One region of the Bacillus mojavensis genome, then DNA from elsewhere that is predicted to be linked to it. Evidence: a T-box and tRNA genes for the amino acid it is inferred to sense, from the RefSeq annotation. Region 1 holds a T-box; the other holds one or more tRNA genes.
The links. The T-box of region 1 lies ahead of tyrS (tyrosine--tRNA ligase). A T-box ahead of a tRNA ligase gene usually reads a tRNA of that ligase, here a tRNA-Tyr.
Positions count from the first base shown of each region.

Region 2: it encodes a tRNA-Tyr, which carries the amino acid that the T-box ahead of tyrS (tyrosine--tRNA ligase) is inferred to sense. The anticodon was not compared.

Region 1 covers NZ_CP051464.1:3,759,085-3,766,251, forward strand. Annotated here, with positions in the region: gene HC660_RS19525 (PRD domain-containing protein) at 1-404, shown strand, start outside; gene HC660_RS19530 (glycosyltransferase family 8 protein) at 457-1,317, opposite strand; gene HC660_RS19535 (YwaF family protein) at 1,428-2,141, opposite strand; gene HC660_RS19540 (MarR family transcriptional regulator) at 2,295-2,810, shown strand; T-box leader at 2,805-3,017, shown strand; gene tyrS (tyrosine--tRNA ligase) at 3,061-4,299, shown strand; gene HC660_RS19550 (M28 family metallopeptidase) at 4,452-5,819, shown strand; gene ywaC (GTP pyrophosphokinase YwaC) at 5,850-6,482, opposite strand; gene HC660_RS19560 (1,4-dihydroxy-2-naphthoate polyprenyltransferase) at 6,623-7,167, opposite strand, start outside.
Region 2 covers NZ_CP051464.1:192,215-199,381, reverse strand. Annotated here, with positions in the region: gene glmM (phosphoglucosamine mutase) at 1-1,069, opposite strand, end outside; gene HC660_RS01130 (CdaA regulatory protein CdaR) at 1,087-2,541, opposite strand; gene cdaA (diadenylate cyclase CdaA) at 2,534-3,355, opposite strand; gene rsiW (anti-sigma-W factor RsiW) at 3,517-4,143, opposite strand; gene sigW (RNA polymerase sigma factor SigW) at 4,157-4,720, opposite strand; tRNA gene HC660_RS01110 (tRNA-Gln) at 4,950-5,021, opposite strand; tRNA gene HC660_RS01105 (tRNA-Tyr) at 5,026-5,110, opposite strand; tRNA gene HC660_RS01100 (tRNA-Thr) at 5,130-5,202, opposite strand; tRNA gene HC660_RS01095 (tRNA-Val) at 5,207-5,282, opposite strand; tRNA gene HC660_RS01090 (tRNA-Glu) at 5,286-5,360, opposite strand; gene HC660_RS01085 (2-thiouracil desulfurase family protein) at 5,542-5,997, shown strand; gene HC660_RS01080 (GNAT family N-acetyltransferase) at 6,009-6,491, shown strand; gene murQ (N-acetylmuramic acid 6-phosphate etherase) at 6,603-7,167, shown strand, end outside.

The sequences.
Region 1 (7,167 bases):
TTCCTGAGGATGAAATCGGCAATATCGCCATGCACATTCACACAGCCAGAAACAACGCCGGCGACATGACACAGACACTTGATATAACAACGATGATCCGTGACATTATCAACATTATTGAAACCCAGCTGTCGATCAACATTGTGGAGGATACCATTTCTTACGAAAGGCTCGTGACCCATTTGCGCTTTGCCATTCAGCATATCAAAGCAGGCGAAACCATTTACGAGCTGGATTCAGAAATGATTGCCATCATTAAAGAAAGATTCAAGGATGCTTTCCTATGCGCCAAAAGCATCGGCACTTTTGTAAAAAAGGAATATGGCTTTGAGTTTCCTGAAAAAGAATTGTGCTACATCGCCATGCATATTGAGCGGTTTTATCATAGGTCAGTGGCGCGCTGACAAACAAAAAAACGCTTTTGATGATCTCAAAAGCGTTTTTTTCATATATAGATTATTGGTTGATGGCCGGGCTCCCAATCGTATTCCATTTCGTATAGGACATGTAATGGAAATACTCATCGCGGTACGGATGCTTTGTATTGGAGTTCCAAGGCTTTTCTCCGCCGCAGAAGTGGACGATTGCCGGGTCTTCTCTCGTTTCATTATATTGCTTCCGTCCTAACAGTGTCGGTGGAGTTTTCAGTTTTAACATGATGTATGTTTGAGCGTTCCAGCGCGGATGAAGCTCATACCACTTATCATATAAGATCGCGTTCAGCGCATCTTGGTCATGTAACACAAGAAAATCTTCAGAACCGTTTTCATTGATAAAGTTGAGAACTTTTTCTGTGATGTTTTGCTTTCTCCAAGGTTCCATATCAATAATCATAATACCTGAGTTAAAATACTTTCCTGTGTCCGTGATATTCATTTCTTTCAAACGTTCATGCTGCCCCGCATCTTCCACAGCAGCAACGGTGTATGGAGAGATGTCCAAGTCCCATAGTTTCGAAATATCCTCAAGGACAAGTGCATCACAGTCGACATATATCATACGTTTGATGCTTTCATCCTTAATTAAGTCAGGAATCGAAATGCGGTAATATGCCGCTTTTGTAATATGGCTGCTTTCCACCGCATGTTCATACTGGTTGGCATCCACTTCTAAGAACTCAATCGGCACGCCGAATTTCAATGTCGTTTCTTCCAGCCTTTTTTTGTTATCAGGCTCAATTCCCCCATCAATCACATATAGCTTCACTTTTCTATTCTGGTCCATGTTTGTCAATAAAGAAACGAACATCCCACCTAAATGACGAGCATAATTATCATCTGCGCATGATACGATATGCATAAATTCATCTTTCTTCAATGGTATTCATCTCCCTTTGTGTTGTACAAGTTACATTCCCTTTTTCAGAAAATTAAACACCATTCTCCAATATTTTTTTTAATAGAATGTGCTAGACAACAAAAAGGCTTTTATTTTTTGAACATGCGATAAAGCCAATAAAGAATGAAAAAGCTCGCAATTGCAATCGCTTCAGCTGAGGCGATATACCATGGCCAAGGCCCGAGAACATCCAAAAGTGAAGAGCCGCCCGGCTTTTTCGTTAAATACATATAATTCGCATTCAGCCAGCGGTCAACCAGATAAATGATCCCTCCGTACAGATTGACAATCAAAACAGTCACCCATAAAGAGCGCTGTCTGAGTCTGTACGTGCCAATCACCGCCATAAGCAGACAGGATAGAAATACGGACCCGTGCGAAATAAAAAAGAGAATATATCGTACATGCGGAAATGAAAACATACCAAGATCTGGGGTCAGAAGCGCCTGAAGCGAGCTTCCTATACCGACAAAATACAAAAACACAAACAGCTTTCTGCTCTTTGTCACCAGCATGATCGCTGATAAATACACAGACAGGTCACTCAACTGAAGAGGCAGAGAAGTCCGCACCGACCACCTGCCCGTGGCGATCATCCATATTTGGTAACCAATTTGTGAAGCAAGCAAAAGAAACACAAATAAATAGCGCAGAAATTGACTGAATGCAGGCTGCTTCACTGACCGGCGGAACAGAAACAATAGGATGGCAAGCACGCCGATCAAGCCTAATGTCACTGCATGCTCTGTCGAAAACAGATGAAATGGATCGTGTCTATACACACCTTGAACATATTTTTGCACAACTGCACCCCTCGTTAGCGGATTTTTCTTTATTGTGGTGTTCTTTTGGCTTTTTTTATTCAACTGAAAAATATAGGCTTGAAGTTCACCATCGTCTCTGCTACAATTCATTTCATAGCTAATGATTCTGATAATTTAAGGCAGGCCTGATAAATGGAACGTTTCAATACACAGCAGCAGCTTCGCAAAGAAGAGCATGACACACTCAGCAAGCTTAGACAAATGCCCGTTGAGTCACTCAACTTGGAAGCCATTTCGATCGCGACGAATTTGTATCGGTCTGCGCAAAGGCTCCGTGTCAAAATGGAGACTGAGGTTCTTTCTTCTTACAAATTATCTTGGACCGCTTTCTCCATTCTTTACGATCTATGGGTATGGGGCAAACTCGAAACGAGAAAAATCTCTGAGCTGTCAGGCATTTCAACAGCTACAGCAAGCAACGTGATCAAAACGCTCGAAAAAAAGGGCTTTTGCTCCAAAAGCATCGATACCAGAGATCGGCGACTTGTTTTTGTCACAATTACTGAATCCGGCAAACAAGCGATCGAAGAACTCTACCCCGAGTTTCACAAAGGGGAAACGGAATTGATTACGGGCATGACAAAAGAGGAGCAGAAAACCCTGACAGGACTGCTTAGAAAAGTAGCGGACAATCTTCATACATCATAAGCTTTGACGGGAATCCAGTAGCGGTTTGTCTCCCTGTTTCAGAGAGCCGGCGGAAGGTGCGAGCCAGCACACAGGCACACGCGAATTACCTCCCCGAGCTTTCTTTGTGAACGTTAGTAGCAAAGGACGGGAAACCGTTATTCGAATGAGCGGAAGACAATGTCTTCAACCAGGGTGGTACCGCGTGCATTGAGCCACGTCCCTTATCGGGATGCGGCTCTTTTTGTGTTTCTAAAAAAGGAGGAAGACGATGAAAACATTTGATCAGCTCACAGCAGCACAGCAAAAAGAAGTCGAAAGACAGCTTGATTTATATATGACAGGCGCCCAAGAAGTCATACCGCCGGAGGAATTAAAGGCTAAGCTTGTCAAATCGATTGAGACAGGCACACCACTAAAAATCAAACTCGGATTAGACCCTTCTGCACCGGATGTTCATCTGGGACATACGGTCGTTTTAAACAAGCTTCGCCAATTTCAAGAAAACGGCCACATTGTGCAGCTCTTGATTGGCGATTTCACAGGAAAAATCGGTGATCCGACAGGCAAGTCCGCAGCCAGAAAACAGCTGACCGATGAAGAAGTCAAGCACAACGCCAAAACATACTTCCAGCAATTCGGGAAAGTGCTTGATCCAGAAAAAGTCGAGCTTCACTACAACTCGAAATGGCTGAAGACATTGCATCTGGAGGATGTCATTGACTTGGCAGGCAAAATAACAGTAGCACGCCTAATGGAACGCGATGACTTTGAAGAACGCATTGCCATGCAAAAACCGATCTCCCTGCATGAATTCTTTTACCCGTTGATGCAGGGATACGATTCCGTCGTTCTGGAAAGCGATATTGAATTAGGCGGAACAGATCAGCATTTCAATGTGCTGATGGGACGGCATTTCCAAGAACGATACAACAAAGAAAAACAAGTCGTCATCCTGATGCCGCTTTTGGAAGGCTTGGACGGTGTTGAGAAAATGTCGAAATCAAAAAACAACTACATCGGCATTGACGACCATCCAAACGACATGTACGGGAAAACGATGTCACTGCCCGACAGCCTGATGAAAAAATATATCCATTTGGCAACGGACCTTGAGCTTGAAGAAAAAAAACAGCTCGTGAAGGACTTAGAAACCGGCTCCGTTCATCCAAGGAATGCCAAAATGCTTTTAGCCAAAACGATTGTCCGAATGTACCACGGATTGGAAGCCGCTGAAGCAGCCGAACAATCTTTCAAAACAGTCTTTCAGGAAAACAGCCTGCCTGAGGATATTCCGGCTGTGAACTGGAAAGGCGAGAAAACAATAGCGATGATCGATCTGCTCGTCACTCTTGACCTTCTCTCTTCGAAAAGCGAAGCGCGCCGCATGATTCAAAACGGAGGTGTCCGGATTAACGGAGAGAAAATAACAGACATTCACGCCGATGCAGAGATAAAAGAGAATATGATTATCCAGGTCGGCAAACGCAAGTTTTTAAAACTCCAATAATTTGATGTCCTGACGCTTATGAAATCGGCTTTCATAAGCGTTTTTTTGCAGGTATAAAGCACTGTCTTTTCAAAAATGCGCTTCAGGTTGCAGGAAAACCCTTTAGCATCCCGAAATATTCCCCATCCAAACATTAGGGGAGGTTCATGTTTATGAAAAAGCTTTTAACTGTAATGACGATGGCCGTTTTAACGGCCGGCACGGTTCTCTTGCCGGCACAGAGTGTCACCCCTGCTGCGCACGCTGTCCAAGTATCAGAAAGCCAGCGGGAGCTTCCATTCAAAGCAAAGCGTGCGTATTCCACCATTTCTCAGCTTAGTGAAACAATCGGCCCCAGAATAGCCGGAACTGCCGCTGAAAAAAAGAGTGCCTTATGGATCGCCTCAACCTTGAGAAAATTAAAGCTTGATGTGAAGGTTCAACGATTCGGCATTCCTGACCGGCTTGAGGGAACGCTGTTTTCAGAAGGACGCGACATTCTTCTCCGGGCGGCATCCGGCTCAGCCCCGACTGAGGAAAAAGGGCTGACGGCTCCGCTTTACAATGCCGGCTTAGGCTATCCAAAGGACTTCACCGCTGATGCCAAGGGCAAAATCGCCTTGATTTCAAGAGGAGACCTGACATTTTACGAGAAAGCCAAGAACGCCGAAGACGCCGGAGCGAAGGCTGTCATCATTTATAACAACAAAGAAAGCCTTGTGCCTGTCACCCCAAATCTATCCGGAAATACAGTCAGCATCCCTGTCGTCGGAATTAAGAAAGAAGACGGTGAAACCCTTATCCAGCAAAATGAAGCAACCTTACAAATAAACGCGCTCTCCAATCAAACCTCCCAGAACATCATCGGTGTCAAAAAACCAAAGAACATCAAAAATCCTGATATTGTGTACGTCACAGCACATTATGACAGTGTTCCTTTCTCACCCGGCGCAAATGACAACGGATCAGGAACCTCTGTCATGCTGGAAATGGCACGCGTCTTGAAAAGTATTCCTTCTGACAAGGAGATCCGCTTTATCGCTTTTGGCGCTGAAGAGCTCGGCCTGCTCGGCTCCTCTCATTATGTAGATCATCTATCAGAAAAAGAGTTGAAACGAAGCGAAGTGAACTTCAACTTAGACATGGTGGGTACAAGCTGGGAGAATGCGTCTGAGCTGTATGTCAACACATTGGATGGACAATCTAACTATGTTTGGGAATCCAGCCATACGGCCGCTGAAAAAATTGGATTCGACAGCCTGTCTCTGACACAAGGAGGCTCATCCGATCACGTGCCGTTCCATGAAGCCGGTATAGATTCCGCTAACTTTATTTGGGGAGATCCGGAAACCGAAGAGGTTGAGCCTTGGTATCATACCCCTGAAGACTCGATCGAGCATATCAGCAAAGAACGCCTTCAGCAGGCCGGCGACCTTGTGACAGCCTCTGTCTATGAAGCTGTGAAAAAAGAGAAAAAACCGAAAGCCAATAAGAAACAAATAAAGACAAAAGCCTCTGACATTTATGAAGATATGAAATAAAAAAAGACGGCACATCGCTGCCGTCTTTTTTTAATCCACTTCTTTCTTAATCCCCAGCATTTTCTCATCTAAATAATGGGCGATCTCCGCCGCTTCCTTCAGCTCATCAGTTAAATGTTTAGGAACGTCGTTGTTCAATTTATAGTAGATTTTATGCTCCAAGCTCGCCCAGAAATCCATGGCGATGGTGCGGATTTGAATTTCTGCTTTGACGTATTCCACTCTGTTCGTTAAGTTTACAGGCATTTCAATAATCAAATGCAGGCTTCGGTAGCCGTTCGGTTTCGGATTCTGAATATAATCCTTTACCTTCACGATCCGCAAATCCTCATGCTGCTTCAGGACGTTCACGACATTATAAATATCAGAAATAAAGGAACAAATGATACGCACACCGGCAATATCGTTGATATGTTCCTTCATTTCCTGTGTCGTAATCTCGCAGCCCTTTCTCATGAGTTTATTTACGATGCTTTCAAAGCTTTTCACACGCGATTTTGTATGCTCAATCGGATTGTGGCCATGAATTAAATTGTATTCCTGACTGATAATCGAAAACTTTGTATCAAGTGCATCAAGTGCGAATTTATAAACCAACAGTTCGTTTTTCCAATCTTCCATGACAGTTTTTAAATCGTCCATATGTGTTACAGATAAATCCATTTTCGTCATCTCCTTTAACGGATCTTTATCCGCTGTCCATGTACTAGACGTGCCTGCCTGCTGCTAGGTTCTATGAATTTTTTTACAAAATCCTGTCGAATGTAACAAAAAAAGACCGCATGAAAAAGCGGTCTTCTTTCTTACCGGAAATAACTGATCAATAATCCAATTGACAGCAGGAATCCGAAAAATGTATTGGTTTGCGCTGTAGATTTCATCGCCACAATCATATTCATTGGCAATTCTTTTTTGACGAAGCCTTTCACCGCCTGAACTGGTTTAGGTACGCTCAAAAAGACGACAAACAGCCATGGGCTTGCAGCTCCTGTAATGACCAAGCCGACAACCCAAATATACGCCACAGCAAAAGATGCAGCCAGCAGAGTGACAGCTCCTTTATGCCCCATCAGGATTGCCAATGTTTTGCGTCCGCCTTTTTTATCCTCTTCGATATCGCGAATGTTGTTCGACAGGTTAATCGCGCCGACAAGAATCGCAATCGGAATCGAAATCAAAATGCTTTGCATATTGATCTTATCTGTCTGAATAAAAAATGAAATCAGCACAAATACCGAACCCATGCAAATGCCTGAGAATAACTCACCGAACGGTGTATATGCAATTGGCAGAGGCCCGCCTGTATACAGGTAACCGATCGCCATTCCCACGAGGCCGATGACAGCCA
Region 2 (7,167 bases), 460 kb from region 1:
TGCCTGTCGCTTTTAAAGTATTCATCAGCATAATAGCGGACAATAATCCGTCCCCTGTTGTGTTGTAATCAAGGAAAATTAAGTGGCCGGACTGTTCTCCGCCGACATTATAGCCGTCTTTTTTCATCGCCTCAACCACGTAGCGGTCACCCACAGCCGTCTGAACGCTTTTTATCCCTTCTTTTTCAAGCGCTTTATAGAAACCGAGGTTGCTCATGACAGTGGAAACAACCGTATCGTCCTTTAAGCGGCCCTCTGATTTCAGGTATTTTGAGCATATGTACATGATTTGGTCGCCGTCAACGATATTTCCTTTTTCGTCGACTGCGATCAGGCGGTCGCCGTCGCCGTCGAACGCAAGGCCGATATCAGCATTTTTCTCTTTTACAAACGCACTGAGCGCTTCAGGATGGGTCGATCCGACTCCGTCATTGATATTTAATCCGTTCGGAGAAGTTCCCATTGTCGACACATCGGCGTCTAAATCGGCAAACAAGTGTGTCGCCAGCGATGACGTCGCTCCGTGTGCGCAATCCAGCGCAACATGAATGCCTGTAAAATCTTCGTCAGCAGTCTGTTTTAAGAATTGCAGGTATTTTTGGCCGCCTTCAAAATAGTCGTTTACAAGTCCCAAATCGGCGCCAACTGGTCTTGGCAGCTTATCCTCCGGTTCATCCATCAGACGCTCAATTTCAGCCTCCTGTTCATCAGAAAGCTTAAATCCGTCTCCTCCAAAGAACTTGATTCCGTTATCCTGCACTGGATTATGAGAAGCAGAAATCATGACGCCAGCCTCTGCATCCATCGCTTTCGTTAAATAGGAAACACCAGGGGTAGAAATGACTCCCAGACGCATCACTTCTGCGCCAATTGATAAAAGTCCGGCGACAAGGGCTCCCTCCAGCATATGGCCGGAGATGCGTGTATCGCGGCCTATCAGCACTTTTGGACGTTGTTTATCTTTTGTCAGCACATACCCGCCGAAACGTCCGACTTTAAAGGCCAGCTCAGGCGTAAGCTCGCTGTTGGCAACACCTCTTACACCATCTGTTCCAAAATACTTGCCCATTTTATAATCGCTCCTTTTTATTCTGATGAAGATTGTGAACCTGTATTTGATTCATCTTCATTCTGATCCTGATTTTGATCTTGGTTTTCGTCTTGTTTTTGATCATCACTGTTTTTATCGCTGTTCGTTGTATCTTCTCGCTGATTATTCTTTTTGTCATTCGTCTTGTCATCAGTGTCATCCTGGTTCCCTGACGTCGTATTGCTGTTATCTTTTGTTGTCGTATTCGTTTTTTTCGACGTAAGCTTGATTTTTGCGTTTTTCTGTCCCAAGGACCAGGTTACATTTTGAGGCCCGTTTACTTCAAGCTTCACACTGTGCTCTCCGTCATCTAAATCAGATACATTCACATATAATTCTATGTCTGATTTCTGCAGTTTTTTTATGTTGCCGGGAGAGCCTTTGGCCGTCACATCTACCGTTTGTGACTCCGGATCCAGAAATTCTATATTCTGTGAGCTGCTCAGCCCTACAGTCTTAATAGGGACATTCTCAAATGTGTGATCCGCTTCGCTGTCTACTTCTATATGCAACGTCACCTTTGACGGCGAGATTTTTTTGACGCCGTCAGGAAGCGGAATATCAGCCTCGATATCGGTATCCTTTTTGATTTTGCTTAAATCTAAGCTGACGCCGTCTATAAATTCAAGAGAATCCAAGACATCCTGCGAGCCGTAAACCGTCACCTCACTGGGGCTTGATTCGATATTCGCTATGCTGACCCCGTCAGGAAGGCTTCCTGTCCGCTCGATTTTAAAGGGCACTTTTTTACTCGGACTTGTCACCGGAACGGTAATTTTGATGACCGAGGGCTCCACATCGACAGGAAGCGCGTTCCCGTCTTTATCATAGACAGTCACTTTCGCTTCCTTTTCAATCGTTTCATCTGCATTTTCCAGGTTTACCGAAGCTTTCACAAGAGAAATATTATCAATCACGGCTTTAGAACCGGTAATCTGTACATTTTTAGGACTGACAATCGGTTGCTCCGGAGAATAGCCTTTTTTCATCTTGCTTTTGTTGTAGTACTCCACTTCAACAGGAAAGCTTTCTGACGTGCGTTCTTGAATGGTGACGGTCGTTACGGATGGGTTAATGGATATCGTCAGCCCATCCGACACGTTTTTGGCCTTAAGCTCGACCTTATGTGTGCCGGTTTTCAGCTTCTCCATATCCGCGTATATTTCAAAATTCTTTGTCTGTCTCGCCTTCTTCACGGCGCTTGTCGAGCCTTTAATCGTGACATTCACCGTTTGTGGAACGCCCGTTACGACATAATTTTCATCATCGTAATATGCTTTAACCGGTATATCAGTCAGTGTTGCTTCATCAGTTGTTGATGTCGGAAAAAATGATTCACCGGGTTTTTTCGGAGTTGGTGCTTGGTTGCTGTTAACCGCTACATAAAGCAAGAGCGCGAAAAGCAGCGCAATGACTTTCACAGCCCAGCGGTTGTTTAAGAATTTATCCATTTTTCTTGCCCCTCCAATACCAGCGGTTAGAAGAAGTCTCTCTGGTGTTCTTCTTAAACTCTGCTTCAAGCATTTCATTCAGCGCTTCTTCCGTCAGCTCTCTGTGAAGGTCGCCATTCCTCGCCACACTGACGCCGCCGGTCTCTTCAGACACGATAATGGTCAAACTGTCTGTAACTTCACTGATTCCGACAGCAGCCCTGTGCCGCGTTCCCAGTTCTTTTGAAATGAACGGGCTTTCAGAAAGCGGCAGATAACAGGCCGCAGCGGCAATTTCATTATTTTTCATAATGACCGCTCCGTCATGAAGCGGTGTATTCGGGATAAAAATATTGATCAAGAGCTCAGAGCTGACCTTTGCATTTAAAGGAATGCCCGTTTCAATATAATCCCCCATACCCGTATCCCGCTCAATGGTTAAAAGGGCGCCGATCCGGCGTTTCGCCATATAATTGATGGCTTTCGTTATAGCCTCAATTGTTTTCTGCTGCGCTTCCTCAACAGGCGTGCCGCTCCTCGAGAAGAAACGGCCCCGTCCAAGCTGTTCAAGCGCTCTTCTCAGCTCAGGCTGAAAGATAATAATAATTGCTAAAAATCCCCATGTTATCGCTTGGTCCATCAGCCACTGAAGCGTGCCGAGGCCCAAATATTGACTGGCCATACGGACAAGCACGATTACAACGATTCCTTTTAAGAGCTGAACCGCCTTCGTGCCGCGTATCACCATAATCAGTTTATATATCACATACCAAACAAGGAGAATATCAACGGCATTGCCGAGGTACTGCAAAAAAGGGATATCCTCAAAAGCCATTTCCTCGTCCTCCAAGAATTCAGTCATTTCGTATTTTGAAGTTTCATGTGTTACGCATATGTACTTTACATAGCGAGCCCATTATACCACATTTCGTTTTGGCAAGTGAAATATGCCAGCCGTTTGAGAACCTTAAAAAAGAGTAAAGCGCACCACACGCTTTACTCTTCTCCGTTCGGGTCTAATGCATTGAATACACTTTTCCCCGCAGACTTCATTTTATACCATGTCCAGTCGAATAATTGATTAATCTCCTCTATTTGACCGGTGACTTGTCCAGCAGAGGCCATATACTTTTCTCCGTTTACAACGGTTACATCCCCATCTATTTTCCCTTTAATAATTAGCTTGCCGTTTTTGACGGTGACATCACCTTTGATCGTCTCACCTTCAGGCACGATCACAGTGTTGTTGTGCACGACCAGATTCGGCTGCTTCGACACGCTGAAGTTATGGTCATTGTGCCAGCTGTTTAACAACCCTCCGCCCATCAAAATGATGAATACCGCAGCAGCCGCGATAACCGGATGGGATCTGAACCATCTTTTCACAGAAGCTCTTTTCTTCTCCTTAGGCAATTTCGCCATGACGTTAGCGGTAAAATCGGCGGGGGCTTCGACATGCGATGTGCTCCGGACGAGCGCGATGGATTTTTCCATCTCATAAAAATGCTTTCTGCATTCCTCGCATGCCTCCAGGTGTTCTTTTAATACTTGTTCATCTTTCGGAAGGATATCTCCATCAAGATGCATATGCATAAGCTGCACAATTTGTTCAGGACAGCTCATTTCATCACCCCACTTAAAGATCCCTTAATTGTTTTCTAAGAGCCTCTCTGCCTCTGTGAATCCGTGTTTTTACCGTTCCCACAGGAATGTTCAGAATCTCGCCGATTTCAATTAATGAGAGTTCATCAATATACTTCAACACGATGACAGTTCTATATTTGTCAGGAAGCTTTAAAATTTTCTGCTGAATCGTGTGTGAAAGCTCCAGCGATACGACTGCATCTTCAGGCAAAACTCCATCTGCGGCGATTTGGGAATACATCGTCAAGCCTTCTGTACCCGCCACTTCTGCATCGAGGTAATAATCCGGCTTCTTTTTGCGAATGCGGTCAATGGTCAAGTTGGTCGCAATTCGATAAAGCCAAGTTGAAAATTTCCGGTTGATATCAAAACTGTCGATATTGACATACGCTCTGATGAAAGCCTCTTGTGCGATATCTTCCGCCTCATGCACATTGCCAAGCATACGGTAGCAAAGCTGATAAATTTTATCCTTGTAAATATCTACGATGTCCGCAAATGCATTTTGATCGCCTTTTTTGACTTGCTTAATTCTCTTTTTAATCATCATTTCCATATTTATCTAACCTCTGCCTTCACCGGTCTGTATGTATACGAGCTTCGTTTCTAAAGGTTTCAATTTTTTTATAAAATAAGTTTAACAAATTTTTGGCAGGGTGTAGATGGCAATTCGTGAATAAACTACCTTAACATATTTTTAAAATTATTACACAGACTGAACAGTTAGAAGTTGGAAGGATTTTTCAAAAAGAAAAAAGACACCTTTTGGTCAAAGGTGTCTGTGACTGGGCTAGCTGGATTCGAACCAACGCATGACGGAGTCAAAGTCCGTTGCCTTACCGCTTGGCTATAGCCCAATAATGGTGGAGGGGGGCAGATTCGAACTGCCGAACCCTGAGGGAGCGGATTTACAGTCCGCCGCGTTTAGCCACTTCGCTACCCCTCCATATTTTTAGGAAAAACAGTGCCGGCAAGAGGACTTGAACCCCCAACCTACTGATTACAAGTCAGTTGCTCTACCAATTGAGCTACACCGGCAAGATGGTGGAGGATGACGGGCTCGAACCGCCGACCCTCTGCTTGTAAGGCAGATGCTCTCCCAGCTGAGCTAATCCTCCAAATGGTGACCCGTACGGGATTCGAACCCGTGTTACCGCCGTGAAAGGGCGGTGTCTTAACCGCTTGACCAACGGGCCGTTTGTGTTCTCGTCGAGCTGACAAAAGTTATTATATACAGGTTCCCCCCCTTTTGTAAAGAGGAAATTTAAATTTTTTATTTTCAAACTTTTTAACCCCTTTTTTAACTGAAAAAGCCTCCCAACATTTATCATTTATCTTAAGATAGATATAGATCGAATCAAGAGAGGAGAAACCAATATGATACTAGTCAGCTCTTGCCTCGGGGGCATTGAATGCAGATACAACGGTTCGCATGCCGCATCAGAGAAAATTCGAAAACTGATTGAAGAAAAACAAGCAGTGATGGCTTGCCCTGAACTTCTCGGCGGCTTCTCCACTCCCCGGGAACCAGCAGAAATCATCGGAGGCACTGGTGAGGATGTTCTTAATGGATGCGCGAAAATCATAACGTCTTCAGGAGAAGATGTAACAGATTTATATATGAAGGGCGCGGCCCAAACATTGGCCTATGCAAAAAAAATTAACGCCTCTGCCGTCATATTGAAAGAAAACAGCCCATCATGCGGTAGCAATTTCATCTATAATGGCTCATTTTCAGGAAAAAAAATCGCTGGAAACGGAGTAACCGCCGCCCTATTAAAACAAGCGGGATACCGTGTAATTTCTGAAAACCAGCTAGACGATATATTGTAAGGAGGCTCATCATGACGCAAGATATCTCTTTATCCTTCTATAAGCCTGAGCATTTACCTGAGCTTTACGCATTTACTTTACATAATGATGGCAAACGCTTTACCGCTCTCCCTAAAGAGGTGCTGACTCAGGCCCTAAGCATACAGGAGCGCTATCCTGTTGTCATCTTAAAAGGTGATCTGCCAATAGGCTTTTTCATTCTACATACGTCAAAAGAAATCATTGCTCCCTATTCCAACAATCCATTTGCTTTATTGCTCAGTTCCTTATCATTAAACTCCGCTCACCACGGACAAGGCTATGCGAAAAAAGCCATGCTTCAGCTACCCTCCTTTGTTAACGGGTATTTCCCATGGTGCGATGAAATCATTTTAGCCGTCAATCACCTAAACACCCGTGCAAAGCAGCTTTATATAAAAACTGGATTTCTTGATAAAGGACGCCGAAAAATCGGGCCGCTCGGCGAACAGCTGATACTTCATTATTTTTTATAACCTCTTTTGAAATAAAGTTTCAAAAATTAAAAATGATAGTTGAAATATCATAACAGAAATGAATATACTGAATATTGAGATATATTTATTTTTTATACAGGGGGCATCCTCATGTCAGAACAATTGAATCTTCACAGCCTTACAACGGAATCACGCAATAGCCAAACAATGGAAATACACAAAGCAAATACCCTCGATATCTTAAAAATGATTAACAATGAAGATATCAAAGTCGCTGCCGCCGTTCAGCATGTCCTCCCCAATATCGAAGCAGCGGTCGAATACGCGTATGAATCCTTTCAAAATGGCGGACGGCTCATTTACGCAGGTGCAGGCACTAGCGGCCGACTCGGTGTGATGGACGCAGTTGAATGTCCTCCGACCTACAGCGTCAGTCCTGATCAAGTAATCGGATTAATGGCCGGCGGTCCCAACGCATTCTTGCAGGCGGCTGAGGGGATTGAAGATCATGAAGAAGCAGGGGCCGGGGATTTACGATCCATCCATCTCACCTCAGCCGATACAGTGATTGCGATTGCAGCAAGCGGCCGTACGCCTTATGCAGCGGGTGCGCTGAAATACGCCCGCAAAATCGGAGCAAACACCATCTCCCTTACCTGTAACAGACACTCCACCATCAGCAAACACGCTGATCACAGCATTGAGGTCGTGGTCG